DNA from 3 places in the Streptomyces sp. NPDC037271 genome. Region 3 is predicted to be linked to each of the others. Evidence: riboswitches for the same ligand, from Rfam matches in the RefSeq annotation. Region 3 holds a riboswitch; each other region holds the start of a gene.

The links. Region 3 has a riboswitch for cyclic di-AMP ahead of ACZ7G3_RS22915 (M23 family metallopeptidase). Riboswitches for the same ligand answer to the same signal wherever they lie in the genome.
Region 1: another riboswitch for cyclic di-AMP. It lies ahead of ACZ7G3_RS09105 (C40 family peptidase); the one in region 3 lies ahead of ACZ7G3_RS22915 (M23 family metallopeptidase).
Region 2: another riboswitch for cyclic di-AMP. It lies ahead of ACZ7G3_RS16625 (transglycosylase family protein); the one in region 3 lies ahead of ACZ7G3_RS22915 (M23 family metallopeptidase).

The regions. Positions count from the first base shown of each region.
Region 1 covers NZ_JBVJVN010000003.1:291,094-301,173, forward strand. Annotated here, with positions in the region: gene ACZ7G3_RS09100 (ABC transporter permease) at 12-1,013, shown strand; cyclic di-AMP (ydaO/yuaA leader) riboswitch at 1,567-1,709, shown strand; gene ACZ7G3_RS09105 (C40 family peptidase) at 1,713-2,186, shown strand; gene ACZ7G3_RS09110 (ATP-binding protein) at 2,477-2,968, opposite strand; gene ACZ7G3_RS09115 (helix-turn-helix domain-containing protein) at 3,183-4,043, shown strand; gene ACZ7G3_RS09120 (DUF397 domain-containing protein) at 4,065-4,295, shown strand; gene ACZ7G3_RS09125 (8-amino-7-oxononanoate synthase) at 4,339-5,466, opposite strand; gene bioB (biotin synthase BioB) at 5,617-6,852, shown strand; gene ACZ7G3_RS09135 (adenosylmethionine--8-amino-7-oxononanoate transaminase) at 6,845-8,131, shown strand; gene bioD (dethiobiotin synthase) at 8,133-8,849, shown strand; gene ACZ7G3_RS09145 (class I SAM-dependent methyltransferase) at 9,406-10,080, shown strand, end outside.
Region 2 covers NZ_JBVJVN010000008.1:99,415-109,494, forward strand. Annotated here, with positions in the region: gene ACZ7G3_RS16615 (FtsB family cell division protein) at 1-471, opposite strand, end outside; gene eno (phosphopyruvate hydratase) at 569-1,849, opposite strand; gene ACZ7G3_RS16625 (transglycosylase family protein) at 2,203-2,946, opposite strand; cyclic di-AMP (ydaO/yuaA leader) riboswitch at 2,950-3,117, opposite strand; gene ACZ7G3_RS16630 (transglycosylase family protein) at 3,301-4,383, opposite strand; gene ACZ7G3_RS16635 (cytochrome P450 family protein) at 4,529-5,869, opposite strand; gene ACZ7G3_RS16640 (nucleoside triphosphate pyrophosphohydrolase) at 5,953-6,948, opposite strand; gene ACZ7G3_RS16645 (SurA N-terminal domain-containing protein) at 7,134-7,781, opposite strand; gene pkaE (serine/threonine protein kinase PkaE) at 7,981-9,471, opposite strand; gene ACZ7G3_RS16655 (hypothetical protein) at 9,510-10,080, opposite strand, start outside.
Region 3 covers NZ_JBVJVN010000014.1:12,290-22,369, forward strand. Annotated here, with positions in the region: gene lhgO (L-2-hydroxyglutarate oxidase) at 1-482, shown strand, start outside; gene trmB (tRNA (guanosine(46)-N7)-methyltransferase TrmB) at 694-1,533, shown strand; gene ACZ7G3_RS22905 (PrsW family intramembrane metalloprotease) at 1,544-2,914, shown strand; gene ACZ7G3_RS22910 (aldo/keto reductase) at 3,047-3,991, opposite strand; gene ACZ7G3_RS22915 (M23 family metallopeptidase) at 4,131-5,168, opposite strand; cyclic di-AMP (ydaO/yuaA leader) riboswitch at 5,180-5,337, opposite strand; gene ACZ7G3_RS22920 (PP2C family protein-serine/threonine phosphatase) at 5,581-6,786, opposite strand; tRNA gene ACZ7G3_RS22925 (tRNA-Met) at 6,995-7,068, opposite strand; gene ACZ7G3_RS22930 (dihydrofolate reductase family protein) at 7,147-8,277, opposite strand; gene ACZ7G3_RS22935 (hypothetical protein) at 8,327-8,653, opposite strand; gene ACZ7G3_RS22940 (hypothetical protein) at 8,650-8,997, opposite strand; gene ACZ7G3_RS22945 (hypothetical protein) at 9,103-9,411, opposite strand; gene ACZ7G3_RS22950 (hypothetical protein) at 9,411-9,740, opposite strand; gene ACZ7G3_RS22955 (GntR family transcriptional regulator) at 9,934-10,080, shown strand, end outside.

The DNA of each region.
Region 1 (10,080 bases), on a different contig from region 3:
AGGAGTCACCCATGTCCGGCCCCTCCGCTCCTCACGGCCGCCGTGTGGCCGCCGTCGTCGTCCTGCTTCCCGTACTGGCGGCACTGGCACTGTGCGCCTTCGCCTGGCCGGCCGCCCGTACGTCCGCCCGCGATCTGCCGCTCGGCGTGGCGGGACCGCCCGCCGCGATCACGCAGGTGGAGCAGCGGCTCACCCAGCGCGAGGACGCCTTCGAGATCCACCGCTACGCCGACGGGGCCGCGGCCCGCGACGCCGTCGAGGACCGGACCGTGTACGGCGCGGTGGTCGCCGGCGACCGGGGCACGAAGCTGCTCACGGCGTCCGCGGCGAGCCCCTCCGTGGCCCAGCTGCTGCAGCAGGCGGTGACCGGGCAGGCCTCCGCCACGGGGACGCCGGTCCAGGTGGTCGATGTGGTGCCCGCCCCCGAGGCGGATCCGCGCGGCGCGGCCCTGGGCGCGAGCGTGCTGCCGCTCGCACTGGCCGGGATCGCGACCGGCGCCGTGGTGACCCTGCTGGGGTTGCGCGGCGTGCGAGCGGCCGTCGCGGTGACCGGCGCCGCCGCGTCGACAGGCGCGGTCGCGGCGGTGGTCGCGCACAGCTGGCTCGGGGTGGTCACCGGTGACTGGTGGGCCGTGGCCGGCGTGTTCGGGCTGTCGGCCCTGGCCGCGGGCGCGGGCGTCGCCGGGCTCGGGGCGCTGCTCGGGCGCGCGGGTGTCGGGCTGGGCGCGGCCGTGATCATGCTGCTGGGCAACCCCTTCTCCGGCGCGTCCTCGGCGCCGGAGATGCTGCCCCGGCCGGCCGGCGCGATCGGCCAGTGGCTGCCGCCGGGCGCGGGCGGCTCGCTCCTGCGCTCGGTGTCCTTCTTCGAGGGCGCCGCGGCCACCGGCCCCGCGCTCACGCTCACGTGGTGGTCCCTGCTGGGCCTGGGCGCGGTCCTGCTCGGCGGCGCACTGCGACAGCGCGCACCCGGCGCCTCACCGGCGCCCGACCGGGCCCCGGCCCCGGCCGCCTGATCCCCGGCCGTGCACGACCGGGCCGCGGACCCCGCCACGGTACGGGGCCCCGGCCCGGCCGCCGTGCGCACCGGTGCGTCAGGGCCGGAGTGCACGCCGGCACCCTGGCCCGGGCGCCGCGCGTGCGGGACGGTGAACGGCGGGCGGCGCGCGTCAGCCTTCCGCCGTGTTCCGGCAGTTGACGCGCCGGCGGCCGAAACGGACCAAACGGCGTACCCCCTTTCGGCGTAGGAACACCCTCGATTTCCGACCGGCCGAAGTTGCGCGACCGCTGCTGCTCACGCGGCGGAACGAGCCGCTCCGCCGCTGGTCCCGGGCTCGTCACCACCCCCGGCGGTGACTCGAACGCGGAGGTGTCCACCCGAACGGGCGAGTGGCGTGTAACAACACAAAGGGCACGTTCCGTTGGGATTCTCCCACTGGGCGAGACAAGATCCGTGACTGACGACAAGCCCTCGCCGCAGCGGCGGGGCGGTCCGGGCGGACGCCGAGTCCTGCCGCCGCCCGGACGACCGGTCGACAGGAGTGGATCGGCAGGAGTGGAGGACCCGAGCACGACGGGTCGCCGGAACGGTCGTCTCCGAGAGAGAAACCGGGCCGAGCAGCCCTTGGGGTGAAGCCGCACTCGTGCGGCCGGGCAACTTCGCCAGCCCGAATCCGACAGGTCATCCTTCACAGGCGGCTGACGAAGGGTTGCGCATGTCTGCGCTCAATCGTGTCCCGTCGCTGATGGCCCGTGCCGGTACGGCCTCGGCCCTCACCCTCGCCGCGATCGGCGGATCCGTCGTGGTCCCCGGTGCCGCCTCCGAGGCGGCCGCGGCGACCTATGCGGCGAAGGCCCTCAAGATCGCGGCCTCCAAGAAGGGTTCACCGTACAAGTGGGGCGCCGTCGGACCACGCAGGTTCGACTGCTCCGGGCTGACCCTGTATTCGTTCAAGAAGGCCGGTAAGAAGCTGCCGCGCACCGCGGCTCAGCAGTACAACAAGACCCGTCATATTTCCGCCAAGAACCGCAAGGTCGGCGACCTCGTCTTCTTCCACTCGGGCAGCAGCGTCTACCACGTCGGCATCTACGCCGGGAAGGGCAGGATCTGGCACGCCCCGAAGACCGGGGACGTGGTCCGTCTGCAGAAGATCTGGACCGGCAGCGTCTGGTACGGCCGGGTCAATTGACGTCCGATCCTCGCCCGGAAGGGCGGGGTCTCCTGGCACGGCCCGCCCACGGCCTCGGCGGGTCCCCGCTTCGACGCGCTGTGCCGGTACCCGTACCGGCCCTGCCCCCACCCGACGCGCCGAGGCCGCCGGTCCGGCGGCCCTGGCGACGTCGGCCGCCCCGTCGATGTGCCGGTCGGGGACGGCCCCGCGCCCCGCACGCCCCGCGCTCCCACACGCGCACGTGCGGCGGTTCGGTACTGCCCTCGACGCTCACACGGAACAGACTCGCGGCGAGTGCCGCCGGCGCCTCACCGTTCGGGCTCCTGCCGTCCCGCGACCCGCCCCACGGCCGTGGCCGGCTCGGGCGGCACCGGACTGCTCGGCGGCGTCCAGGGCAGTTCGATGAAGACGGTCTTGCCGCCCTCGCGCGTGCGCCGCACCCTCAGCTTGCCGCCGCACTCCGCCGTCAGCCAGCGGATGATCACCATGCCGCGGCCGTTGTCCTGCTGGACGGCGGCGGGCAGACGCTTGGGAAACCCCGGATGGCTGTCGGTGACGCCGATGCGCAGTCGCTCGTCGCGGTCGAGCACGAGGTCCACCGTGAAGGTGGGTGACTGTCCGAGCGTGTGCTGGACCGCGTTGGTGGTCAGCTCGGAGACGATGAGCCGGACGGTTTCGGACACCTCGGTGTCCGCCGGCAGGCCCCACTCCACCAGCGTGCCGACCACATAGGTACGCGCGGCGGCCACCGAGGCGGGATCGCTCGGCAGAGTGACGGATGCTTCCAGATGGTCTGCCATGGCGACGTCGTCCCTTTCCCACGGGACCGCAGCCGGACACGGAGCGGATGGTTCGAGTACGGTCCCGGACTGGTGCTTTGCCGTCAGACTGCCACCACCAGGCCCGGTAAGGGCGGCGATCCACCAAGATCTGCATATATCTGTCGCTCGATGCGGTGAACTCTGCGACGGCAGAGCGTATTTGGGCGGCTCATAAGGAGTAGAGGAGTGGCCCATGCAGCACGGCCCCGTGGTGCGCCGCCGGAAGCTGGGCGCGGAACTGCGCGCCCAGCGCACGTCGGCGGGTATCACCAGCGGCGAGGCGGCCCGGCTGGTGGGCTGGCACCAGTCGAAGGTCAGCCGGATCGAGACCGGGACGAGCGGGGCGAAACCGGCCGACGTGCGGTTACTGCTGGACGCCTACGGCGTGGACGACGAGCAGCTGCGGGAGCTGCTGGTGATGCTGGCGGGCTCCGACGACGCGGGCGGCCGGAACCACTGGTGGCACGCCTACCGAGGGGTGCTGCCGCCGACCTACCGTGACTTCATCAGCCTGGAGTCCCAGGCGAGCGCGATGCGCACACTGGAGACCACCGTGGTCCCCGGTCTGCTGCAGACGCCGGAGTACGCCCGCGCGGTGACGCGTGCCGCGGTGGACGGGCTCCCGGAGGAGCGGCTGGACACCCTGGTGGAGGTGCGACTGGCCCGGCAGGACGTCCTGCGGGCGCAGCCGCCACTGGAGCTGAGCGCGGTCCTGGACGAGTCGGTGCTGCGCCGGGAGGTGGGCGGGCCCGGAGTGATGTCCCGTCAGCTGGCGCGGCTGGTCGATGCCGCGCGCCTTCCCCATGTCCGGCTCCAGGTCCTGCCCTTCGCCGCCGGGGCGCACATCGGTGTCACCGGGCCTTTCGTAATCTTCTCCTTTTCGAGCACTTCTGATCTGGACGTGGTTGTTCTCGACCACTTGACGAGTAGCCTGCACCTCGAACGGAAAGAAGACCTAGAGGCCTACACCGAGGCCTTCAACACCCTTCTGATCCATGCCCTTTCGCCCGAGGACTCGTTGGACTTCATCGCCGCGACAGCGGCAGGCGCGTAAGGAGGCACCATGACAGACTCCGTGTCCGAACTCCCCCGGAACATCCCGTCCAGTACCGATCTGCCCGGCATGCGGTGGCTGCGCAGCAGCTACAGCACCGGGGCGAACAACTGCGTCGAAACGGCACGGCCGTCGTCCGGCCCCTGGGCCGGACTGCTCGCCGTGCGCGACTCCAAGGACCCGGCCGGGCCCGCGCTGCTCTTCTCCCCCGGGAGCTGGGCGTCGTTCACGGCCGGGATCCACCGCCGCTGACTCCGGCCGGGCATCGGACGACGCACGGCCGTGTCACGCCGACTCATGGCCGCGTCTCGCCGATCACCCGCACAGCGCGTTCGATCTGTTCCCCGGAGAGGTCCGCACGAGCGGTCAGCCTGAGCCGTGAGATGCCGTCGGGCACGGAAGGAGGGCGGAAGCAGCCCACGGACAGGCCGGCCGTACGACACTCGGCCGCCCACCGTACGGCCCCCTCCGGGGAGGGGGCGCGCACCGAGACGACCGCGGCGTCGGGGCGTACCGCAGACAGCCCCAGGGCCGTCAGACGGGCGTGCAGTCCGGCCGCCACCGCGCGTGCCCGCGCCGCCCGTTCGGGCTCGCGGCGCAGCAGGGTGAGCGCCGCCAGCGCCGCGCCCGCCGCCGCGGGTGCGAGGCCGGTGTCGAAGATGAACGTCCGGGCCGCGTTGACCAGGTGCTCGATCACCCGGGCGGGACCGAGCACGGCCCCGCCCTGGCTGCCGAGCGACTTGGACAGTGTCACCGTCACGACGACGTCGTCGGCGCCCGCGAGTCCCGCCGCGTGCGGGGCGCCCCGGCCGCCCTCGCCGAGGACGCCGAGGCCGTGGGCGTCGTCGACGACCAGCCCGGCGCCGTGCTCACGGCACGCCCCGGCGAGCGCGGCGAGCGGCGCGGCGTCGCCGTCGACGGAGAAGACCGTGTCGGAGACGGCGACGGAGGGGCCGCCGTGCGCCGCCAGCGCCTTGCGTACGGCGTCCGGGTCGGCGTGCGCCACCACCTGGGTCGTGCCGCGGGCCAGCCGGCAGCCGTCGATGAGCGAGGCGTGGTTGCCCGCGTCGGAGACGACGAGGGAGCCGTGCGGCGCCAGCGCGGTGACCGCGGCGAGGTTGGCCGCGTAGCCGGAGGAGAAGACGAGCGCGGCCTCGAAACCGCAGAAGGCGGCCAGTTCGCGTTCGAGTTCGGCGTGCAGTTCGGTGGTGCCGGTCACCAGCCGGGACCCGGTCGAGCCGGCCCCCCACGTCCGCGCGGCCCGCGCCGCGCCCTCGGTGACCTCCGGGTGCCGGGCCAGTCCGAGGTAGTCGTTGCTCGCCAGGTCCAGCAGCGGCGAGCCGGACGGACGGGGGCGCAGAATCCGTACGAGTCCGGCCCGGCGGCGCGCCTCGGCCTGCTCGTCGATCCAGCCGAACGCCATGGGTCGGTCCTCCGGTGTTTTGTAGGCAGTGGACAGACATTAGCGGTACGGCCGCCCCCGCGAGGTGTGGCGATACCCACACGGCGATCTGTCACTGTTGTGCGAAGTCTCCTTGGCCCCGGGTGGCCCCTTAGGACAGGATCGGCTCTCATGGACCTGCTGAACACGCTGGTGGACAAGGGGTTTCGGCGCGTGTCGCCGACCCGCGAGGAGGCGCTCGCCGTCCTCGCCACTTCCGACGACGACCTGCTCGATGTGGTGGCCGCGGCCGGCAAGGTGCGCCGTCACTGGTTCGGCCGACGGGTGAAACTCAACTATCTCGTCAACCTGAAGTCGGGCCTGTGTCCCGAGGACTGCTCCTACTGCTCGCAGCGGCTCGGCTCCAAGGCCGAGATCCTCAAGTACACCTGGCTGAAGCCCGACCAGGCCTCGCAGGCCGCCGCCGCGGGGGTGGCCGGGGGCGCCAAGCGGGTGTGCCTGGTGGCCAGCGGACGCGGTCCGACCGACCGGGACGTGGACCGGGTCTCGGACACCATCAAGGCCATCAAGGAGCAGAACGAGGCGGTCGAGGTGTGCGCCTGCCTGGGCCTGCTCTCCGACGGCCAGGCGGAACGGCTGCGCGAGGCGGGCGCCGACGCCTACAACCACAACCTCAACACGTCCGAGGCGACGTACGGGGACATCACGACCACGCACACGTACGCCGACCGGGTGGACACGGTGCGCAAGGCGCACGCGGCCGGGCTGTCCGCCTGCTCGGGACTGATCGCGGGCATGGGCGAGAGCGACGAGGACCTGGTCGACGTGGTCTTCTCGCTGCGCGAGCTGGACCCCGACTCGGTGCCGGTGAACTTCCTGATCCCGATGGAGGGCACGCCGCTGGCCACGGAGTGGCACCTCACCCCGCAGCGCTGCCTGCGCATCCTGGCGATGACGCGGTTCGTCTGCCCGGACGCCGAGGTGCGCATCGCGGGCGGGCGCGAGGTCCACCTGCGCACGATGCAGCCGCTCGCGCTGCACCTGGCGAACTCCATCTTCCTCGGCGACTACCTCACCAGCGAGGGCCAGGCCGGCCACGCGGATCTGGAGATGATCGCGGACGCCGGTTTCGAGGTGGAGGGCGTCGGCCGGGAGACCCTGCCGGAGCACCGGGCGGCGGGCCGGGGCGGCTGCGGGTCGCACGAGGGTGGCGGGGCCTGCGGTTCCGCCCCGGCGGAGGAAGGCTGTGGCTCCGCCCCGGCGGAGGGAGGCTGTGGCTCCGCCCCGGCCGCGGGAGGCCGCGGATCCGCCGCGACCGCCGAACCGGTGGTGGCCGGCGAAGCCCGTACGGACCTGGTCGCCGTACGCCGCCGTGGTGCCGGAACGGACCTCGCGCCCAATGCCTGAGCCCGCGCTGACCGTGGACGAGTTGCTGGCGCTCGACCGGCGGCACGTCTGGCATCCGTACGGCCCCATGCCCGGCCGGCAGGACCCGCTCGTCGTGGAGTCGGCGAGCGGGGTGCGGCTGCGGCCGGCCGACGGCTCCGCCGAGCTCGTCGACGGGATGTCCTCCTGGTGGTCGGCGATCCACGGCTACAACCACCCGGTGCTGAACGAGGCCGCGCGCGACCAGCTGGACCGGATGAGCCACGTGATGTTCGGCGGTCTCACCCACGAGCCCGCCGTACGACTGGCGAAGCTCCTTGTCGACATGTCACCCGATGGCCTGGAGCACGTCTTCCTCGCCGACTCCGGGTCGGTGTCGGTCGAGGTCGCGGTCAAGATGTGCCTGCAGTACTGGCGGTCGCTGGGCCGCCCGGCCAAGCGGCGTCTGCTGACCTGGCGCGGCGGCTACCACGGCGACACGTGGCAGCCCATGTCGGTGTGCGACCCCGAGGGCGGGATGCACGAGCTGTGGACGGGCCTCCTGCCGCGCCAGGTCTTCGCGGACGCGCCGCCGGCGGAGTACGAGGAGTCGTACGCCGATCACCTGCGCGCCCTGATCGAACGGCACGCCGACGAACTGGCCGCGGTGGTCGTCGAGCCGGTGGTGCAGGGCGCCGGGGGGATGCGGTTCCACTCCCCCGCGTATCTGCGGGTGCTGCGCCAGGCGTGCGACGCGCACGGCGTGCTGCTGGTGTTCGACGAGATCGCGACCGGGTTCGGGCGTACGGGCGCGTTGTTCGCGGCGGAGCACGCGGCGGTGACGCCGGACGTGATGTGCGTGGGCAAGGCGCTGACCGGCGGCTATCTGACCATGGCGGCCACACTGTGCACGTCGGAGGTGGCCGACGGCATCGCGCGGGGCGAGGTGCCGGTGCTGGCCCACGGGCCGACGTTCATGGGCAATCCACTGGCGGCTGCCGTGGCGTGCGCGTCGATCGGGCTGCTGCTCGGCCAGGACTGGCTCGCGGAGGTCAAACGGATCGAGGCGGGCCTGCGGGAGGGCCTCGCGCCCGCCGCCGGAACGCCGGGCGTGCGGGACGTACGGGTACTCGGCGCGATCGGCGTGGTGCAGCTCGACCACGCCGTCGACATGCGGGCGGCGACGGCGGCGGCCGTGCGCGAGGGCGTGTGGCTGCGGCCGTTCCGCGACCTGGTCTACACCATGCCGCCGTACGTCACGGACGACGCGGACGTGGCACGGATCGCCCGCGCGGTGTGCGCGGCGGCAGGGGAGGGATGACATGCCGGTACTGGTGATCACGGGCACCGGCACGGAGGTCGGCAAGACCGTCGTGACCGCCGCCGTCGCCGCGACCGCGCTGGCGGGCGGCCGGTCGGTGGCCGTGCTGAAGGCCGCGCAGACGGGCGTACGGCCGGACGAGTCCGGGGACGCCCAGGAGGTGGCGCGCCTCGCGGGTCCCGTGACGGCGGCCGAAGTCGCCCGCTACCCGGAGCCGTTGGCGCCGGGGACGGCCGCGCGGCGGGCCGGGCGGGCTCCGGTGCGCCCCGAGGAGGTGGCGGAGGCCGCGGGCAAGCTGGCCACCGAGCACGACCTCGTGCTGGTCGAGGGCGCGGGCGGGCTCCTCGTACGCTTCGACGCGGCCGGCGGGACGCTGGCGGACGTCGCCGGACTGCTGGGAGCGCCGGTGCTGCTGGTGGCGTCGGCCGGGCTGGGCACGCTGAACACGACGGAGCTGACGGCACGTGAACTGCTCTCGCGCGGGCTGGAGCTGACGGGTGTGGTGATCGGCAGCTGGCCGGGGTCCCCGGACCTCGCGTCGCGCTGCAACCTCGCGGATCTGCCGGAGGTGGCCGGAGCCCCCCTGCTCGGCGCCGTGCCCGCCGGAGCGGGCTCCCTGCCGCCGGCCGCCTTCCGGTCGGCGGCCCCGCACTGGCTGGCGCCCTGTCTGCGGGGCTCGTGGGACGCGGACGCGTTCCGGCGACGGGAGGGTCCCTGACCGGTGGCGGGTCAGTACCGCGGGAGGTCAGTACCGCGGACACCGGTCAACGCCTGGGCGACACAGCCCCTGGCCGGCGCGGACCGCGGACACCGGTCAACGCCTGGGCGACACAGCCCCTGGCCGGCGCGGACCGCGGCACCCGGACCACGGACACGCTCCGAGCGGCCCCAGACCCACTCCGACCGGCAGGGCGCGCGCCCGTACGTCGGCCACCACCCGAGCACCCCGGGCGGCGGCCGCCCTCACCGGTGGCCTCCCCGGCCGGCGAGCCGGGTGGAGCGCGTCCGGGACCGGACACGCTCCGCGCCCGGGAGGCGTCCTGACCGGCGGTACGGCTCGAGGCCGGCCGCCGGTCCGCACCGTGGGGTCAGGGGTCCGTGCCGTCCCGGCCGGCATCCCCGGCCGACCGCCCGGACCGTGCGGGACGCCGGCGCGGGGCACGGCCCGGTCTCTGGGCGGTCCGGCATCGGCGAAGGAGCCGCCCGCACGGTGGGTGCACGGCGCTTGTACGGGGGACAATCGTGGTAAGGCACCACCTCGTGAGGGAGGTCCCATGGCGCTGCGATCCACCCGTGCCCGCGGGGTGCCGCGGGACGCCGTGCACCATCCGCTGTTCGCCCGCTGCTACGCCCGGGTCAGTGTGCGGGCCGAAAACCGGATGGGCATGGGGCCGGTGCGCGAGCGGCTGCTTGCCGGGCTGTCCGGACGGGTCATCGAGATCGGCGCGGGCAACGGCCTGAACTTCGCCCACTACCCGGGCACCGTCTCGGAGATCGTCGCCATCGAACCGGAGCGCACGCTGCGGCGGTTGGCCGTCGAGGCGGCGCTGCGCGCCCAGGTGCCGGTCGACGTCGCGCCGGGCGCGGCGGAGGCGCTGCCGGTCAAGAGCGAGGCCTTCGACGCGGCTGTGGTCTCGCTGGTGCTGTGCAGCGTCCGCGATGTGCCGCGGGCGCTCGGGGAGCTGAGGCGGGTGCTGCGGCCCGGCGGCGAGGTGCGGTTCTTCGAGCACGGCCGGGGCGGCGGCCGGGTGATGACCTTCACCCAGCGCGCGCTGGACCGGACGCTGTGGCCCGCGCTGTCCGGCGGCTGCCACGTGTCCCGCGAGCCGGTGGCCGCGCTGCGGGAGGCCGGGTTCGCGCTGGGCCCCTACCGGCGGATGATGATGCCGGAGAACGGGCCGCCGCTGCCGAGTTCTTACTGCGTGCTCGGCACGGCGTGGCGGCCGGCC
Region 2 (10,080 bases), on a different contig from region 3:
GGCGGCGGTGTCGGCCTTGTCGACCCCGTCCCATACGTTCCGGTACCAGGGGCGGTCGGCGGCACCGGCCTCGGCGCGTGCCTTCCTGGCCGCGTCCGGGTCGACGACGACGAACCCGGTCTCCCCCGGCATCACGTAGTGCAGCCGCAGCCGGATCTGCTGCTCGGCGTAGGCGTCGTCCTGCCAGCGTGCCTTGAGGTCGCGCAGTTCCTCGACCCGGTCCCGGGTCTCCTGCTGCTCCCGCCGCAGATCGGCGATCTCGGCACGCTGGGCGACGTACTGCCGTATCGGATAGGCGAGCGCCACGACGAGCGAGCAGAGCACCATCGCGAGCAGCGCGGCCCGGCCGGTCAGCCGGGAGCGGCGGGCCTGGCGCTTGGTCTGCGAGCGGTAGACCCGGGCCGCGGTCTGTTCCCCGATGATCCGGATCCTGGTCGCGGTGGAGAAACGGTCCCGGTCCTTCACGGCCATCCTGGTCTCCGCCTCCCGTGCACACGCGTACGTCCCCGCACACGGTACGGGACCGGGTACGGGGACGTACGTACGACGCTGCCTCTCGGGGCCGCGGTCAGCCCTTGAAGCGCGGGAACGCGCTGCGGCCGGCGTACACCGCGGCGTCGTCGAGGATCTCCTCGATGCGCAGCAGCTGGTTGTACTTGGCGACGCGCTCGGAGCGGGCCGGGGCGCCGGTCTTGATCTGGCCGCAGTTGGTGGCGACGGCCAGGTCGGCGATGGTGACGTCCTCGGTCTCGCCGGAACGGTGGGACATCATGCACTTGAAGCCGTTGCGCTGGGCCAGCTCGACGGCGTCCAGGGTCTCGGTCAGCGAACCGATCTGGTTGACCTTGACCAGCAGGGCGTTGGCGGCGCTCTCCTCGATGCCGCGGGCCAGGCGCTCCGGGTTGGTGACGAACAGGTCGTCGCCGACGATCTGGACCTTGTCGCCGAGCTTGCCGGTGAGCACCTTCCAGCCGTCCCAGTCGTCCTCGAACAGCGGGTCCTCGATGGAGACCAGCGGGTACGCCTCGACCAGCTCGGCGTAGTACTCGGTCATCTCGGCGGCCGTGCGCTCCTTGCCCTCGAAGGTGTAGGAGCCGTCCTTGTAGAACTCGGACGCGGCGACGTCGAGCGCGAGGGCGATCTGCTCGCCGGGGGTGTAGCCGGCTTCCTTGATGGCCTCGAGGATGAGGTCGAGGGCCTCGCGGTTGGAGCCGAGGTTCGGGGCGAAGCCGCCCTCGTCGCCGAGGCCGGTGGCCAGGCCCTTGCTCTTCAGGACCTTCTTCAGGGTGTGGTAGACCTCGGCGCCCCAGCGCAGGGCCTCGGAGAAGGACTCCGCGCCGATCGGGGCGATCATGAACTCCTGGATGTCCACGTTCGAGTCGGCGTGCGACCCGCCGTTCAGGATGTTCATCATCGGCACCGGCAGCAGGTGCGCGTTGGGGCCGCCCAGGTAGCGGAAGAGCGGCAGGTCGCTGGCCTCGGAGGCGGCGTGGGCGACGGCGAGCGAGACGCCGAGGATGGCGTTGGCGCCGAGCGAGCCCTTGTTGTCGGTGGCGTCCAGGTCGAACATCGCCTGGTCGATCAGGCGCTGCTCGGTGGCGTCGTAGCCGACGAGCTCCGGGCCGATCTGCTCGATGACGGCCAGGACGGCCTTCTCGACGCCCTTGCCCAGGTAACGGTTGGAGTCGCCGTCACGGAGTTCGATGGCCTCGAAGGCGCCGGTGGAGGCGCCGGACGGAACGGCGGCACGACCCGTGCTGCCGTCGTCGAGGCCGACCTCGACCTCGACCGTGGGGTTGCCTCGGGAGTCCAGGATTTCCCGGGCTACGACGACGTCGATGGACGGCACGAGCATCTCCTTCTTCAATGTGACGCTTCGGTGTGACGCGCGGGTCCACAGGACCGCAGCGGCTCTGCGGGACCGAGCCTAACCGGCTCCGGGCGATCGGCCAGCCGATGGCCCACCCGCTGGACAGAACCGAGAGTAAATTGTTTCCGAACGGAACAAAGACGTTTCCGCAAACCCGGCCGGATTCGGGGGCGGGAACGGAGCCGGGATCAGGGCGGGAACGGAGTGCGGGGTCAGGGCGGGAACGGAGTGCGGGGTCAGGGTGGAACGGAGTGCGGGGTCAGGGCATGAAAATCCCGCTCCGGCGCGTACGGGGGAACACGCGCCGGAGCGGGAGCAAGGGGAGCTGCTGCCTACTTCAGGTGCAGCTGCTGGCCCGGGTAGATCAGGTCGGCGTCGTCGACGATGTCGTCGTTCAGCTTGAACAGCTCGGCCCAGCCGCCCTCGACGTCGTGCTCCTGGGCGATCGAGCTGAGGGTGTCGCCCGTGACCACCTTGTACTCGCCGTCGCCCTTCTCGACCTTCTTGCCGGTCGGGGTGGTGACGGTCTTCTCGGCGGCCGGACGCTCGGCGGAGCGGGAGGCCTTCTGCTCGGCGGAGCGGTCGGCGCCGGAGCCGCCGCCCTGGCTCTGCGCGCTCTCGGAGCTGCCGGAGTTCTGGGAGGAGCCGGAGCCCTGGGAGGAGCCGCTGTCCTGGCTCTCACCGGAGCCGCCGCCGGTGTACGCGGCGTTCGACAGGCCGGTGCCGCAGACCGGCCAGGCGCCCTTGCCCTGGCCCGCGAGCACCTTCTCGGCGATCTCGATCTGCTGCGCCTTGCTGGCCTGGTCCGCGGTCGCGGCGTACTGCGTGCCGCCGTAGCCGGCCCAGGTGGAGGCGGAGAACTGCAGGCCGCCGTAGTAGCCGTTGCCGGTGTTGATGGACCAGTTGCCGCCGGACTCGCACTGGGCGACGGCGTCCCACTCGGACGCGGTGGCGGCGGAGGCGTTGCCGGCCGCCATCAGCGGGGCGGCGACGGCGGCACCGGTGACACCGGCGACGGCGATGACACGGGTGGCCTTGGACGGACGGCGGTGCTTGCCCTTGCCGGAAAACAGCATGGTTGATCCCCTCACCGACGCCTGCGAGGTGAGCTGTCGGGTTCGGGCCGGTTGAGTTGCCCGGCCGGGTTCCTCGCGGAACTCGGCTCCACCCCTAGCCGCTCCGGTTCAACTGCCCCGGTGCGGCACTTACCTTGGGTCCCCCGCTCCTGCCTTCGGCGCTTGACGCGACGACTGTTCCCGGACGGCCGCTGGCAGGATTAGGCGTTGCGGCAGCCGGGGCCCGCGATGACGGGCGGTCATGACCGTAGTCACGCGCTCCGCGGATTTACAAAGACGATCACGGCTTCTGAGACCTATCTCTCACGAGATCCAAAACGGACATACGATCTCTAACCGTGACGCGAACTCCCCCTACTTTTCGCCCGATTCGCCCGCGACCGTGAGCGTCTGACCGGGCAGGATGTGGTCGGGGTCGGCACCGACGACCTCCTTGTTGCCGGCGTAGAGCGAACGCCAGCCGCCGTCCAGCTCAAGAGAGTCGGCGATGCCCCACAGGCTGTCGCCGGAACGCACGGTGTACGAGCCGTCCACGGCCTGGCGCGCGTCACCCTCACCGCGCGAGGCGTGCCGCCCCGACGACTCGCCCGTACGGCCGTCCACCGCCCCCTCGTCGGCACTGCCGCCCCGGTGCCGGCCCGCGCCGGACTCCTCCGTGTCGGTGAGGGCCGAAGAGCCGTCACTCCGCCCCGGCTTGTCCGATTCGCCGGCTTCCTGGGAGGTCGTGGGTGAAGCGCCGGTGTTCTGCGGTTCACCGCTCTCCGTGGACCCGGAGCCGGGGGACGTGTCGGACTTGGTCGAATCGTCCCCGCTGTCCGACGAAGGGTCAGCGGAGGGCGAGGAGGACGAGGAAGGGGACGAGGGAGAGGAAGGAACCGAAGGGGACGCCTCGGACGTGGGATCCGCCGGCTCCGTCGAACCGGACGAGCCGGACGCACCGGACGAGCCGGTCGAGCCGGACGCACCCGAGAGTCCGGGAAGGCCCGACGGCTCTTCCGAGGTGTCCGATCCCTCCGACGAGCCGTCACCCGCCGCACCCGAGCCACCGCCGGCGGACGCCGAGTCGTCACCCAGGCCCGCGAGCAGACCGCACGTCGGCCAGGCGGCGATGCCCTGGTCCGCGTGTATCTTCTCGGCGACTCTCACCTGCTGGGAGCGGCTGGCCTGGTCGGCGCTGGGCGCGTACTCCATGCCGCCGTACTGCTCCCAGGCGTCCTGGGACAGCTGGAGGCCGCCGTAGTACCCGTTGCCACTGTTCTGGCTCCAGGCGCCGCCGGTCTCGCACTCGGCGACCCGGTCCCAGCTCGCCCCGTCGGCCGCGTGGGCGCCGGTGGCGCCGAGGAGCGGGATCGCGATGGCGGAGCCGGTCACTCCGGCGGCGACGACCAGGGCGGGAGCCTGGCGGGGGCGGCGGTGACGACCGTTCCCGGAGAGCATGCGACGACCTTTCACGAGACAACGGGGACCGCGCGACGGGTGGTGCTCGGGGCGCCACGCTGAATCGTGAACGTATAGGCAGATGATCGCTTGTCACAAGTTCATGCCGCGTAGATCACGTGAAGATCACAGAGTTGAGCGCGTGTCACCTTTGCGTCGACGGCGGGCCGTCGTCGGCCGACGACGACGCGACCGGCGTGAACGAGACGGGCAAGGTGCGCAAACCGCGCATGATGAGTCCGCCGCGCCAGCGCAGTTCGGCCGGATCGGCGGCGAGGCGCAGGTCCGGGAGGCGGGTGAGGAGCGTGCCGATCGCGGTCTGCCCCTCCAGCCGGGCGAGCGGGGCGCCGAGGCAGTAGTGGATGCCGTGGCCGTACCCGAGGTGCTGGCTGTCCCGGCGGGAGAGGTCCAGGGTGTCCGGGTCCGCGAACCGCTCCGGGTCCCGGTCGGCGGCGGCGAGGACGACGAGGACGGGGTCGCCGGCCGCGATCTCCTGCCCGCCGATGGTGAGCGGCCGGGTGGCGAAGCGCCAGGTGGCCAGCTCCACCGGGCCGTCGTACCGCAGGAGTTCCTCGACGCCCGTCTCCAGCAGGCCGCGCTCGCCCGCGGCGAGGGACGTCTGCAGGCGGGCCCGCTGTTCGGGGTGGGTGAGCAGGGCGTGCACTCCGTTGCCCACCAGGTTGACGGTGGTCTCGAAACCGGCGAAGAGCAGGATGAAGGCCATCGCCGCGGCCTCGTTCTCGGTGAGGTGCTCGCCGTGGTCGGAGGCGCGGATGAGCCCGGAGATGAGGTCCTCGCCGGGGCCGGGCTCGGCCGGCAGGGCCGCGCGCTTGCGGTGGATGAGGTCGGCGAGATAGCCCCGCATCTTCTTCACCGACCGGGCGACCCCGCCCCGTGGCCCGCCGCCGTGACGGATCATCATGCCCGCCCACTCCCGGAAGTCGTCCTGGTCCTCGCGGGGTACGCCGAGCAGGTCGCAGATGGCGTAGATGGGCAGCGGGAAGGCGAACTCGTGGATCAGGTCGGCGGAACCCGTGCCGGCGAACCGGTCGATGAGGCCGTCGGCGAGCTCCTGCACCCGGGGCGCGAACTCGGCGACCCTGCGGGGCGTGAACGCCTTGCTGACCAGCCGCCGCAGCCGGGTGTGGTCCGGCGGGTCGATGTTCAGCAGATGGGTCATGAGCTCGGCTTTCCGCTCCCCCGGAATGCCGGTCTTGCCCTTGGCGTGCGCGGGCTCGTCGTGGTGCGCCGGGTTCTTGGACAGCCGCGGGTCGGCGAGGGCCTGCTTGGCGTCGGCGTACCGGGTGACCAGCCAGGCCTCCACTCCGCTGGGCAGCCGGGTGCGGTGCACGGGGGCGTGCTCGCGCAGCCATGCGTAGGCGGGGTAGGGGTCGCTGGCGAACTCCCAGGTGAAGAGCTCGGGGGTGGGGCCGTCGGACGCGGGGTGGCCCGGCGTGGGGCGGTCGGGTGTGGGGTGGTCGGTCACCCCTTGACCGTATCCGGGGGGCCGGAGGTGTTCCGGGCGCCGGTGTGCCTTCGGCCGCGGGCCCTGGATACTCGCCCTCGGTCTCAGTCCCCGGCGGCCTCCGCCGCCCGGATCGCGTCCCGGTACGCCCGTGCCGCCGCTCTCAGGGCCGCCTCGGGGTCCGTGCCGCCGGCCTCGGCGCGTGCGGCCAGGGCGAGGAGTTCGTAGCCGATGCCCTCGCCGGTGGGGAGGGGGACCGGGAGGCCCGCGGTGCGGACGCGGGAGGCGAGCTTGGCCGCGAGGGCGAGGCCGGGCTGACCGAGCGGGACGCCCTCGGTGACCGAGGTGCGCTGCTTCTCGGCCGCCTTGGTGCGCAGCCAGTGCTCCCTGACCTCCTCGGGGGTGGAGGCCGTCTCGTCGCCGAAGACGTGCGGGTGGCGGTGGATCAGTTTGGCGACGATGGTGCCGGCCACGTCGTCGATGGAGAACGGGGCGTCGGGGTCGTCCTCGGCGATGCGGGCGTGGAAGACGACCTGGAGGAGTACGTCGCCCAGTTCCTCGCGGAGTTCCTCGCGGTCGCCGTCCTCGATCGCCTCGACGAGTTCGTACGCCTCCTCGATGGCGTACTTGGCCAGGCCCTTGTGGGTGCGTTCGGACGACCAGGGGCATTCGAGGCGGATGCGGTCCATGACCTGGACGAGGTCGAGCAGGCGCGCACCCGGGAGGTCGTAGGAGGCGGGGAGCAGCTCGAGGTCCGGCATGCGGACGCGGCCCGATCCGGCGAGGCGGGCCAGTCCGTCGGTGAGGGCGGGGTCGCCCTCACCGGTCGCCACGACCACCACCGTGCGACCGCCGGCGCAGGCGGCGACCAGTTCCTCGGCGGTCGGGGCTGCCTCGTCGACCCGTATGCCCGCCTCGCGCAGGTACGGCAGCTGCGGGTGCGTCGCGTCGGCGCACAGCACGCGGTCGGCGGTGCGCAGGGCCTGCCAGGCGGGCCAGGAGAGCAGGCCGGGGGCGACGCGATGGCTGGTGGTGAGGAGGACGACGCGGCCCGGGTCGGGGGAGGTGCCGGGGGTGGTGTCGGCGGCGGTTGCGTTCACCCTCAGAACGTAACGCACGCGGCCGACAGCCCCATGAGTTGTCCACAGGGCCGTTGTCCACAGGACCGTTGTCCACAGGGCCGTCGTCCACAGGGCCGTCGTCCACAGGGCCGTCGTCCGCAGTTTCCACAGCCTGGCCGGTGGCCCGCAGGACCCGTGCCGTCCCGGCAGGGCCCGCAGGGCCGTTACGCCGTCTGCCGCGTCTGCGCCGCCGTGATCTCCCGCACCCACGGCACCTCGGTGTCGACGCGGCTGCTCTTCTGGACGTCCCAGGCGCCGTAGCGCGGGTTGAGGTCGACGTCGAGCTTCTTGGACGCCTCGGACAGGGCCTGCCAGAACTCGGGCCGGCTGGTGTCGGTCCCGAGGCTCTCGGCGAGCTTCTGCGCCTCCAGCTGGATGCGCAGGTTGTCGTCGAGACGGCCGGGGGCGACGCCGTACTGCTGCAGCCAGGCGGTCTCCAGCTGCTTGGCACCGCCGGCCTGCTCCTCGAGGCCGCCGCGCATCTGCTGGACGTCCTTGCGTGTGACGGTCACGCCCGCGTCCTGGGCGGCGCGGTGCAGGACCTGGTCGAGGACCATGCTGTGCAGGGTGTCGCGGGCGAGGCCGCCGGTGCGGGCGAGGACCTGCTCGTACTGGGCGTCGTCCGGGACGGCGGCCCGCTGGGCCTCGCGCACCTCGTCGACGCGGTTCTCCAGCTGGGCGACGGTGATCCGCTGGTCGCCGACGACGGCCGCCGCGCCCTGGTGCGCGTCGTTGCCGCAGGCGGTGAGCAGGGGCGCTGCGGCGGCGATCGCCGTGGTGAGGAGGAGCGCGGTGCGACGACGGCGGTGCAAGGAAACCTCCCGTTGGAGATTGCGACGACAGGTACGGCGCACGGCGCTTCCCACCAGGGGTGGTGGTCGGGCGACGGGCGGGCGCACAAAGTCTTGCGGTGATCGATGGTAGGCAGTGGCCGGGCTCCGGCCAACCCATTCGACCAACGATTCACGAGGACTTCGGGCACCGCCGCGCCGTCCCCGGGGGTGGCGGTCGTCAGCCGCGTACCTGGCCGAGCCACTGGAGGGTGCGCCGGATCTCGGCCGCGAGCGGGTGGCCGGGTCCGTGGACGCGCTCCACGTCGTGCAGCAGCCGGGCCAGCGTCTCGTGGGCGGCGGCGCGGTCGCCGAGGGCGAGGAGCAGGTGGCCGATGCGGCGGCGGACGTCGTGGGCGAGGTCGGGGTCACCGGCGACGTACTGGTTCTCGTAGTACGGCAGCAGCGCCCGGTACTCGGCGAGGGCCGCCGCCGGTTCGCCGAGCTGCTCCAGGCACTGGGCGGCGTCGTGGCGGTGGCGCAGGGACTGCGGGTCGGACTGGCCGGCCTCGGCGGCGCGTTCGTCGGCGAGGCGGCGCAGTTCGGGCAGGGCGCGCCGGTACTGGCCGTCGTCCATGAGGGTGGCCGCGTACTGCTTGCGCAGGGTGCGCACGACCGGGGAGCGTTCGCCGTGCTGTTCGGCGGCGGCGGGCAGGATCGCGCCGAGGATGTCGACGGCCTGGGTGATGCGGCCCTCGCCGAGGAGGCGTTTGACGTCGTCGACGGCGCGGGCGACGTCCGGTTTCCCGGCTTCGGCGGCGGGCGGCACGGGGGCCGGCCGGGGCGCGGGGGTGCGCGCACGGTCCGGCCAGGGGGCGTGCGGGCGTACGAAGGGGCGGGTGGGGTCGAGGGGACCGCCGGTGGGCATGCCGCGCGCGGGCAGCAGCAGCGCCAGGTGTTCGTAGACCTCCTGGGCGGAGGCGGGCCGGTGCTGCGGGTCCTTGGCGAGCAGGCGCAGGACCAGGGCTTCGAGCGCCTCGGGGACCTCGGGGCGGATGCGGCGCACGGGCAGCGGCGGTTCGTACAGGTGCCGGTGGAGGACACCGAGGGCGGTGGAGCCGGCGAACGGGACGTCGCCGCTGAGCAGTTCGTGCATGAGTACGCCGAGGGCGTACAGGTCGGTGTACGGGCCGACCGCGCCGCCCATGGCCTGCTCGGGCGCCATGTAGGCGGGCGAGCCGATGGGGGTGCCGGTGTGGGTGAGGCGGGTGGTGTCGGCGTCCATGACGGAGGCGACGCCGAGGTCGAGGACGGTGACGGTGCCGTCCTGCTTCACCATCACGTTGCGCGGCTTGAGGTCGCGGTGGACGATCGGCACGGCGTGCACCGCGCTGAGGACGGCGCACAGCTGGGCCGCGACGGCGACCGCCCACTGCCAGGGGTACGGGTCGTGCTCGGCGAGGTGGTCGGAGAGGTCCGCGCCGTCGACGAACTGCATGACGAGGAACAGCTCCTCGCCCTCGCTGCCCGCGTCGTGCACCGTGACCAGGCCGGGGTGGTCGACCTGTGCGGTCACCCGGCACTCGCGCACGAACCGGCGGCGCAGTTCGTCGGCCTCCTGGCCGGCCACCTTGTCGGGGCGCAGCAGCTTCACCGCGACGCGCCGGTCGAGCCGCCGGTCGTACGCCGTCCAGACCTGGCCCATGCCGCCCTGCCCGATGAGCGTGGACAGCTCGTACCGGTCGGCGACGACTCGCCCTGTCGCCACGGTCACCGTCCGCCCTGGCTGTCGCCGTTGCCGTCGTGCTTGCGCAGGTAGTCGCTGAGCTCGTCGAGCTCGGCGCGGACCTGGTCGATGCGGGCCGGGGTGGGGGCGGGGTGCTGGGGCGGCGGGGTGGGGGCGGGGTGCTGGGGCGGCGGGGTGGGAGCGGGGTGCTGGGGCACGGACGTCTGGGCCACCTGAGCCTCGGGCATCGGCGCGTGAGGCATCGGCGTATGGGTCATCGGCGTATGGGGTGCTGGGAACCCGGGGTGCGCGGGGCGGTTGGCCGGGGGCTGCGGTACGAGCGTGGGCGCGTACGGTCCCGCGGGGTGCGTCTGGCCGTAGGGCGCGGCGAACGGGTGACGCGGCGGCGCGTAGCCGCTGAACTGCCGTGGTGCGGCGTGCAGGCGTATGTCGACGACGAGGAAGTACGCGCTGGCCGCCGCTCCGATCAGCAGGAGGGCGACCATGGCGACGTCCGTGCGGGGGTCGCTCTCCGGCAGCTCACCGACCGCGGCGAGGCAGCCGATGGACACCGGCAGGCTCAGCCAGGCCACGGCCCAGTCGAGCCCGCGGCCG
Region 3 (10,080 bases):
ATCCGGTGCCGGACCCGGCGTTCCCGTTCCTCGGCGTGCACCTGACCCGCGGCATCGACGGGAGCGTCCACCTCGGGCCGAACGCGGTGCCCGCGCTGGCCCGGGAGGGGTACGGCTGGGGTGTGGTGCGCCCCCGCGAGCTGGGCGGGACGCTGACCTGGCCGGGGTCGTGGCGGATAGCCCGGCGGCACTGGAGGTACGGGGCGGGCGAGCTGCGGCGGTCGCTGTCCAAGGGGGCGTTCACCACCGCCGTGCGCAGGCTGCTGCCCGCGGTGACGGAGGAGGACCTCGTGGCGGCGCCCGCGGGGGTGCGGGCGCAGGCGGTGCTGGCGGACGGGACGCTGGTCGACGACTTCCTGATCCGCGAGGGCGCCCACGCCGTGCACGTCCTGAACGCGCCCTCGCCCGCGGCGACGGCGTCGCTGCCGATCGGGCGGGAGGTGGGGCGGAGGGCGCTGGCGATGCTGGAGGCGGTGCGGTGATCCGGGGTCTGCCGCGTCGCCCGGCCGCGGGGGCGGGCCGCTCGAGCGGGGGCCAGTCTCCACCACCCTCGTGTCGCCTCTGGGGTAGCTCCCGTGCCGCCCCTGGGGCACCTCCGTGCCGCCCCTGAAGCACCTCCCGGGCCGTTCAGGTCCTGGAGGCGCCACGACTGCCCGCGGTGACGCGCACCGGTGGCCGTAAAATTGAGGCACTGTGTCTGACTTCCACCGTGCCCCCGAAGCCGCTCCCCAGCCCGCCGCACCGCATACCGGCGTCTCCGTCCGGCACACCCGTACCAAGGGTGAGCCCCGGTTTCCCGACGGGCCGAAGGCCGATCCCGCCGGTTCGCACTTCGAGCGGCGGATCCGGAGTTTCCAGCCCCGCCGGAGCCGGGTGACCGCCGGGCAGGCGGACGCGCTGCAGCGGCTGTGGCCCGTGTGGGGGCTGGACATCGACGGGCAGCGGGTCATCGACCTCGGCGAGCTGTTCGGGAACGCCCGCCCCGTCGTCCTGGAGATCGGCTTCGGCATGGGCGAGGCCACCGCCCAGATGGCCGCCGCCGACCAGGACACCAACATCCTCGCCGTGGACGTCCACACCCCCGGCCAGGGCAACCTGCTCGGTCTCGCGGAACGGGACGGACTGTCCAACGTCCGGGTGGCCAACGGCGACGCGATCATCCTCCTGCGCGAGATGCTCGCCCCCGACTCCCTCGCCGGGCTGCGCGTCTACTTCCCCGACCCCTGGCCCAAGAAGCGGCACCACAAGCGCCGCCTGATCCAGCCGGAGTTCCTGACCCTGGCCGCGACCCGGCTCGCGCCGGGCGCCTTCGTGCACTGCGCCACCGACTGGGAGCCGTACGCGGAGCAGATGCTCGAGGTCCTCACCGCACATCCCGACTTCGAGAACACCGTGCCGGGCGGCGGATTCGCGCCGCGCCCCGCCCACCGCCCGCTGACCCGTTTCGAGGGCCAGGGACTGGACAAGGGTCATGTGGTGAACGACTTGCTCTTCCACCGCGTACCGCACAAGGAGCAGCCCTCCACCGGTTAGGGTCCATGCCGTGGCCACCAGTCCCCCGTACCCGACGCGTCCGCACACGCAACCGCACTGGTGGCAGCGCGCCTGGGTCCGGCACGGCGCACTGGTCGCACTGCTCGCGCTGGCCGGCCTGGTGATCCTGGCCCTGGTGCGCGAACAGACCGGTACGCGGGGGTTCCTTGTGGGGCTGGGCCTCGCGGTACTGCCGGTGCCGCTGCTCGTGGCCGCGTTCCGCTGGCTGGACCGGGTCGATCCCGGACCCTGGCGGAACCTGCTCTTCTGCTTCGCCTGGGGTGCCTGCGCGGCGGCGCTGATAGCGATCGTCGCGAACAGCTTCGCGACGAGGTGGATAGCGACGGCCACCGCCGACCCGGCCGGCGCGGACACCCTGGGCGCCACGGTCATAGCCCCGGTCGTCGAGGAGTCCGCCAAGGCCGCCGCCGTCCTCCTGGTCTTCCTCTTCCGCAGGCGTCACTTCACCGGCATCGTCGACGGCGTGGTCGTCGCCGGTGTCACCGCGACCGGCTTCGCCTTCACCGAGAACATCCTCTACCTGGGCACCGCCTTCGGCACCGACCAGCTCACCGGCGACAGCGGCTTGACGTCCGTCACCGCGGCGACCTTCTTCGTCCGCATCGTGATGTCGCCGTTCGCCCACCCGCTCTTCACCGTGCTCACCGGTATCGGCTTCGGCATCGCCGCGCTCCGGGCGGGCCGTCACCGCCTGCGCCGGGCCCTGCTCCCCCTGTGCGGCCTGCTGCTCGCGATGGGCATGCACGCGCTGTGGAACGGCTCGGCCTCGTTCGGCGAGTACGGCTTCCTCTCCGTGTACGCGGCTGTCATGGTGCCCTCGTTCGGTCTGCTGACCTGGCTGGTGATCTGGACCCGGCAGCGCGAACTGGGCGCCATACGGACCGAACTGCCCGTGTACGTCATGGCCGGGTGGCTGGCACCGGCCGAACCGTACGCGCTCGGCTCGATGCGCGCCCGCCGCATCGCCCGGCAGCACGCACACCGGCACGGCGGGAAGGAGGCGGCGCGGGCGGTGGCGCGGTACGAGGCGTACGCGACCTCGCTGGCGTTCCTCCGGCAGCGGGGGCGCCGGGGCACGGCGGGCGCCGACTTCACCCTGCGGGAGCGGGAACTGCTCGACGCCCTGTGGCACCGGCGCGACGTGGCACGACCGGCGCTGGACTACGCGGCGCGGGCCACCGCGCCACCCGTGCCGGTGGCGGTACCGGCCTGGCCGTACGCGTACGGGCCGTACGGCCCCGGCCGTCCCGCGGCGGCCCCGGCACCGTACCCCGCACCGGCCGCATACGCCCCGAGCACCCCCTACGCCCCTCCCAGCCCGCACCACCCGTACGCCCCGCCCGACCCCTACCGGCCGTAAGCCCGCAGCCGCTCGTCGCACGGCGCCCGGCCCGGGGACGCCTGGCCATCCGACGCCCCGCCCGCGGGCTTACGGCCCACAGCTCCCGGTGCTTACGGCCCACAGCGGCCGGCCCGCCGGCGCGACCGGCCCTCAGGCCGACGCCTCCGTGAGCTTCCCGGCCTCGTCCTCCGTCAGGGTCAGCTCCGCCACTCCCAGCAGCGCCGGCAGCTGCTCCACCGTGCGCGCGGACGCGATCGGCGCGGCCACCGTCGGCTGTGCGGCCAGCCAGGCCAGGGCGACCGTCGCGACGGGAGCGTCGTGGGCCTCGGCGATCTCGTCGAGGGCGGCGAGGACCCGTCGGCCGCGCTCGGTCTCCAGGTGCTTCGCGGCGCCGCCCGCCCGAGGACTGTCGACGTCCGCCCCGGGCCGGTACTTGCCCGTGAGGAAGCCTGAGGCGAGGGCGTAGTACGGCACGGCGGCCAGCCCGGCCCGCTCGGCGAGGTCGCGCGTCTCGCCCTCGTACGTGTCGCGCGAGACCAGGTTGTAGTGGGGCTGGAGGGCCACGTAGCGGGCGAGGCCCTCCCGGTCGGAGAAGGCCAGGGACTCCGCGAGCCGCTCCGCGGAGATGTTGGAGGCGGCGATGTGCCGGACCTTGCCCGCCCTCACCAGCTCGTCGAGCGCGCCGATGATCTCCTCCACCGGCACCTCGGGCTTGTCGAAGTGGGTGTAGTAGAGGTCGATGTGGTCGGTGCGCAGGCGGCGCAGCGAGGCGTCGGCGGCGGCCTTGATGTTCGCGGCGGTCAGTCCCGGGTACTCGGGGTGCTGGCTGACCTTGGTGGCGAGGACGACGTCGCCGCGGTTGCCGCGGGAGGCGAGCCACTCGCCGATGAGGGTCTCGGACTCTCCGCCGGTGTTGCCGTCGACCCACGCCGAGTAGGAGTCGGCGGTGTCGAGGAAGTTGCCGCCGGCCGCGGTGTAGGCGTCGAGGACGGCGAAGGAGCGGTCCCGGTCGGCGGTCCAGCCGAAGACGTTGCCGCCGAGGGCGAGGGGGAAGACCTCCAGGTCGGAGGAGCCTAGCTTGCGCAGAGAAGTCATGTAGTGCGTCAACGGGACCACTGGACCCCGCGATTCCGGCAACGGGGCAAAGATCCCGCAAACCGGCAGCCCTGACGTCGGGGGGTTGCCGTCAGGACCGCCGGGGATCAGCGGGGAGCGGATGGGTCAGCGTGGGTACTCAGGGGTTGAGGCCCTTGTTCTGCAGCCACGCCATCGGGTCGATACCGCCGCCGTCGGCCGTGTGGACCTCCATGTGGAGGTGGGCGCCGGTGACGTTGCCGGTGGCGCCGACGCGGCCGATGATGTCGCCGGTGGCGACCTTCTGGCCGACGCTGACGCTGATGGAGGACTGGTGGGCGTACCAGATCTCGGTTCCGTCATCGAGGGTCAGCACGGTCTTGTAGCCGTACGACCCGTCGTATCCGGCCGACGTGATGGTGCCGCTGTGGACCGCCTTGAGCAGCGTGCCCGTGGGGGCGGCGAAGTCCAGGCCGGTGTGGTAGCCGGAGGACCAGTAGGCGCCGGCCTGACCGAAGCTCGAGGAGATCGTGTAGGACGAGGTCGGCAGGGTGTACTGCTTGGCCAGCTTCGCGAGCCGTTCGGCCTCGGCCTTCTTCTCGGCCGCCTCCTGCGCCTTCTTCTTGGCGGCGGCGGCCTTGGCCTGGGCCTCCTTCTCCGCCTCGGCGGCGGCTTCCGCGGCCTTCTTCTCGGCCGCGGCGGCGGCTTCGGCGGCGGCCTTGCTCTCCACCTGGGCCTGCTGCTGCTCGGCCTGCGCCATGATCCGGGCCCGCAGCGTCTCACCGGCGTCGGCGGTGTCCTCGGTGCCGGTGGCGGTGGCGGCCGCCACGCCGATGCCGCTGAGCGGGGTGGCGGAACCCTCGGGCTCCGGCTCCTCGTCGTCGGAGATGAGCGAGCCGACGTTCGGCAGGTCCGGCATGGAGATCGACACCGGCGGCTTGCCGGTCTGCGCGCTGGCCATGCCACCCGCGCCGACGGCCGCTATGACACCGACGCCGAGGACGGTGGAGCTGCGGGCGAGTCCGCCGCGCTGCTTGGCGACGCGGTGCCGGCCGCGTACCGGGCGGATGGATTCCGCGGTGGGATTCCACTCCTCCCAGGGGCCCTCTTCGGTGCGGTAGCCGTCGTAGCCGAAGGTGTCCGCGTCGTGCTGGTTCGGCACGAACGGGGCCTCGGGGGCGGGCCGGTTGGACGCCACGTGGGCGTGCTCCTTTCCTTCCTTCTCGCCTACCGGGTTAGCTGACGGGTTCGGAGCAGGAAGGTCTCCTACGCGCGTATATCCGCCGTGTCTCCACGGCGCCTTACGCCCGATTCACCCCAATGTGGTGGTTCCCCGGTTCCCTTGCGGGATTCGGCGCGTGCGCACGGAGCCGCCTTCTGTGACGGCTGGGACGACCGCGCTGCGTTATCGAACGTTAATAGACGCGAGGCTCGGATTCCAAGCCGTTCCTCTAGATCATTAACGAATCCGGCCGGGACGTACGCCTCATGGGCGGTCAAAGCGGGGCGAGTTGACCCCGTCTCAGTATTCCCCCTCGCGTCACAACTTTCTGATGGTGTGTCAGTTGTTATGCGGAGGGCGGTCGGTCCGTCACGTCCGGTGACATCGGTCAGGGCCGTCGTACGGCGAGCAGTGCCATGTCGTCGGCCATGCCGCCCCCGGAGTGCCGGCGCACGTCGTCGGCGAGGGTGCCGAGCAGCTCCGACGGATGCCGGAAGACGCGGCCGGCCAGCCGCGCCTGCGGGTCGTAGAACTCGCCCTGGGCGTCCCGGGCTTCCGAGACTCCGTCGGTGTACAGCAGCAGTGTGGCCCCACCGGGGAAGTCGGCCTCCTCCGCACGGTCGGGCCACACGCCGAGCTCGCCCATGCCGAGCGGCAGTGCCGATTCCCGGGCGGGCAGCGGGCGCAGGGTGCCGTCGGCGTACAGCAGCAGGGGCGGCGGGTGGCCGCGGTTGACGATGCGGACGACCCCGTCGCCGTGCGGGAGTTCGGCGAGCACGGCGGTGGTGAATCCCTCGAAGGCGTCCAGTCCGTCCCGGCGGGAGCCCTCGCGGGCCAGCGCCCGCTCCAGCCGCTGCGCCACCGCCTCCAGCGTGGCCTCCTGTTCGGCGGCCTCCCGGAAGGCGCCGATCACGACGGCGACGGCGCCCACGGCGCCCATGCCCTTGCCGCGCACGTCCCCGACGATGAGCCGGATGCCGCGCGCGCTGTCCTGTACGGCGTAGAGGTCGCCGCCGATGAAGGCGTCGGCCTGCGCGGCCTCGTAGCAGGCGGCGATCTCGAAGCCGCCGATCCGCTCGGCGGGCTCGGGCAGCACGGCGCGCTGGGCGGCCTCGGCGATCTCGCGCACGGAGACGAGGCGCTCGCCGGTGCGGCGGACGAAGCCGTTCACGAGGACGGCGAGCACGGCGACCGTCGCGATGGTGATCAGTTCGGTGAGGGAGTCGACGTAGTGGATGACGCCCTTGCTCAGTTGCAGCCCGACGACGGCGGCGACGACGGCGGCACCGGTGAGCGCCGTGCCGCGCCGCGAGTAGATCGGGGCGGCGACCAGGGGCGCGGCCGTGTAGAGGGGGCCTGCGGTGAAGTACCTCGGGGTGAAGAGGTCGTACAGGATGGCGACGACGATCAGCAGTACGGGCAGCAGGCGTACGAAGGCCCGCCCGTACGAGGTCCGCCACGCCCGCGGCCGGCCCGGGTCCGGCCGGGGTGGCTCCGGGCCGTCACCGACGCCGGGGTCGGGCACGGGGTCGCCGGGGAGTCGGCCGCCGGCTCTGGCGTACGTCCCCTCGTCGTCCACGTCACCTGGCCGCACCACTGGTCTCCCGCCACCCCGCACGTCTGCGCCGCTTGCCGTCCCTCCGTCCAGGTTTCCCGGAGCGGGGGTGGGGGGCGAGCCGTGCGGGCCGACCGGGTGACCGGTGACTGGTGACTGGTGACTGGTGACTGGGCGATGCGCCGGGGGGGGGGGGAGAACGCACCGAAGGCCGGAATCCCTGAGGATTCCGGCCTTCGGTCTTCAGTAGCGGGGACAGGATTTGAACCTGCGACCTCTGGGTTATGAGCCCAGCGAGCTACCGAGCTGCTCCACCCCGCGCCGTTGTGTCTCTACTGTACGTCATCCCGGGGGCGGAATGCACATCCGTACCTCCGCACCCCTTCCAGCGGCGCTCCGCTACCCCTCCAGATGGCGGTTCGGCGCCTTCGCCCGCTGCTCGTACTCCGGCAGTACGACGACGGCGGCGCCCCCGGCCGCGAGCACTCCGCTGCCGTCGGCCCCCGGCACGAAGGTGTCGGGTTCCCGCCAGGCCGTGACCACGCGGGGCACCCCGGCGTCGAGGATGAGCCGGGCGCAGGGCGCGGGCCGGGAGGCGCGGCGGGCGCACGGCTCCAGGCTGCTGTACACGGTGGCGGTCGCGAGCCGCGGGTCGGCGGGGTCGGCCTTCGCGAGCGCGGCCTCCTCGGCGTGCACGACGGTATCGCCGCCCTCCCGCGAGTGCCCGCGCGCCAGCTCCGTCCCGTCGGCGGCGACCACGACCGCCCCGACGCTGAACGCCGTCCCCGACGGCGGGCACAGCTCGGCCAGCTCGCAGGCGAGCGCCAGCCAGTGCCGGTCGGCGGCGGTCACGCGGTCGCCGGTGCCGGGCGCGGTGGGCAGGTACCGCGTCAGCACCACGTCCTCGATGCGCCGCGTCTCCACCAGCCTGAGCCGCCCGCCCTGGTAGGCGCCGGGCCCGAACAGGCGGGGGGCGTCCGGGTTCCCGACGATCAGCGGGGCGAGGGCGAGCTGCAGTTCGTCGGCGAGTTCCTGCTGGAGCAACTGGCTGTGGACCTTCCCGCCGCCCTCGACCATGAGCCGCCGCACACCCCGCCGGTCGTGCAGGTACTCCAGCGCCGCCCGCCAGCCGAGCTCGGGCCCGAGCGGCACGACGTCGGCGGCGAGCCCCGCCGCGCGGGCCCGCCGGGCGCCGTCGTCCGTGGTCAGGAGCACCTTCTCCCCGCCGGTGTGCCAGAACGACGCCGCCGGGTCCAGGTCCCCGGTGGCGCTGACCGTCACCTTGAGCGGGTACTCCGCCCTCCCCGCCGCGACCCGGGCGGCCCGCCGCCCGGCCGAGTTGACCAGCAGCCGCGGATCGTCCGCCCGGATCGTGCCGGCCCCGACCAGCACCGCGTCGACGGACGCCCGCACCTCGTCGACCCGGTCGAAGTCGGCCGGGGAGGAGAGCAGGAGCCGGTCGGGTCCGGTGTCGTCCAGGTAGCCGTCGAGGGAGACGGCGGCGGAGAGGAGGACGTAGGGGAGGGGCATCAGGCGCTCCGGTGGGGCGGGCGGCCCGGTCGTCGCCAGTGACCGTCGGTCATTGCCAGAAGACCTCTTCCACGATGATCTGAGGGTCCTCGGTTCGCGGTACGAAGGTGTATCGCAGCCAGCCGTGCCCGTGGTCGAAATGGAAGACGCGGGAACCTTTCGGAAGGTCGGACCGCGCCGGCTGGACCCTCATACCTGCGGGGAGGTCCGCGTCGGCGTCGATGCCCCGGAAATAGGGATCCTGCACTGTCACCAGTTCGGCACGCACAGCGTCGACCGTCTTCCGTACGTGCTCGGGCAATGCGTCGCGGGCGGCCTGAGCCTTGAGCGTCCAGTCCATCTGCCAGGGCGGGCCCATGAATCCGCCGTGGGTCACTGTCCGGGCTCCAGGCGCTGCGCCTCGTACCGGATGTGCGAGGCCTCTTCGAGCAGCGCCTTCGCCTCGGCAAGGTCGGTGGACTCCGTCGCGCGGTGATGCAGGTCGGCCATGTGCGCGTCGAGCTTCGAGTCCCGGGCGATCGCGTACTCACCCCACCAGCGGGCCATGAAGGCGGGCACGGTGCTGATGTCGTACGCGTCCGCGACGGCCCATTTCCAGTGGTCGTCGAAGTCCGGAAGAAGCTGGGGAGCATGCTGGGCGATGGCAGCGCGCAGCGCCTTCGGGTTCCGCTCGGGCATGGGCGGAACGACCGGCGTGGGTTCTGCGGCGTGTGCGGGCATGACCGGACGTACTCCTTCGTGCTCCTTCGGCGCACCTGCCTACGACGATAGTGCGTCCCGGCGAAACCGGTGAGCGGTTCACTGGTGGGGCCCTGAGCTGTCGTCTCAGGGGGCATCGGTGTCGTCGTCCGCCTCGGGCAGGCGCCGCCCACGGGACTCCGCGACCCTCAGCGCGTCGGCGAGGCACTCGGTCAGCCGGAGCGCCGTGCAGCGGACCTCGGCGTTCGGGGACACGGGGTCGTCCAGTACCCGGCGGGCGGCACGGAGTACGTCCAGTCCTTCGGCGAGCTGTCGGGCCTCCGTCTCGTCGGCGAGCCGGGACACGATCCCGCCGCCGTCGCCGGGGGCGAGGAAGCAGGGCTTGCCCTCGGCCGACAGCCAGGGCAGCAGCCGTAGCGCGGTGTACGCCGCCATCACGCGGCCGCCTTCCGCGCGCCGACGATGTGCTGGTCGAGGTCGATGCCGAAGTCGGCGGCGAGCACCAGGGCGAGGCGGCGGTGCCGCCGGCGGTCCTGCTCCTGTTCGTGGGCGGTGAGGTAGGGGCGGACGAGGCGGGTCTCGGTGCCGTCGAGGGGAAGGTGACGGCAGTACGGGGAGTGGTGGGAGGGGAGGCCTGCGGGGATGGCGGCGCGCTGGGCGAGGCGAGGGGCGCGGTGGCGCGGGGCGCCTGCGCGGTGGGTTCCGGTACCGGGACCGAAGAGAAGGCCCAGCCAATGGGCGAAGCGGTGGATAAGGTCGTACACGTCGACGCTCCTTGCGTAAGCGTTGGCCACGCCCCGGGGCCCTGCCAGGCCGCCGGGGTCTTTGGTGACTGAAGCCACTTTGCCATGCAGCCCTCTACATACAAGTGCAGAGGGATTCACCTGAACGTGGAAGTCATCACATGCATACGTTGGACATGTGAGCGATACAGAGCACACGACACCCCTGGACCCGATGAGCGCGAAGCCGCTCTACGTTCAGCTCGCCGACGTCATCTCCAAGAAGATCGAGTCGGGAGAACTGGCGCCGGACCGGCCCATCCCGTCGGAGAACCATCTCGCCGAGGAGTACGGCGTAGCGCGACTCACCGCGCGCCGGACC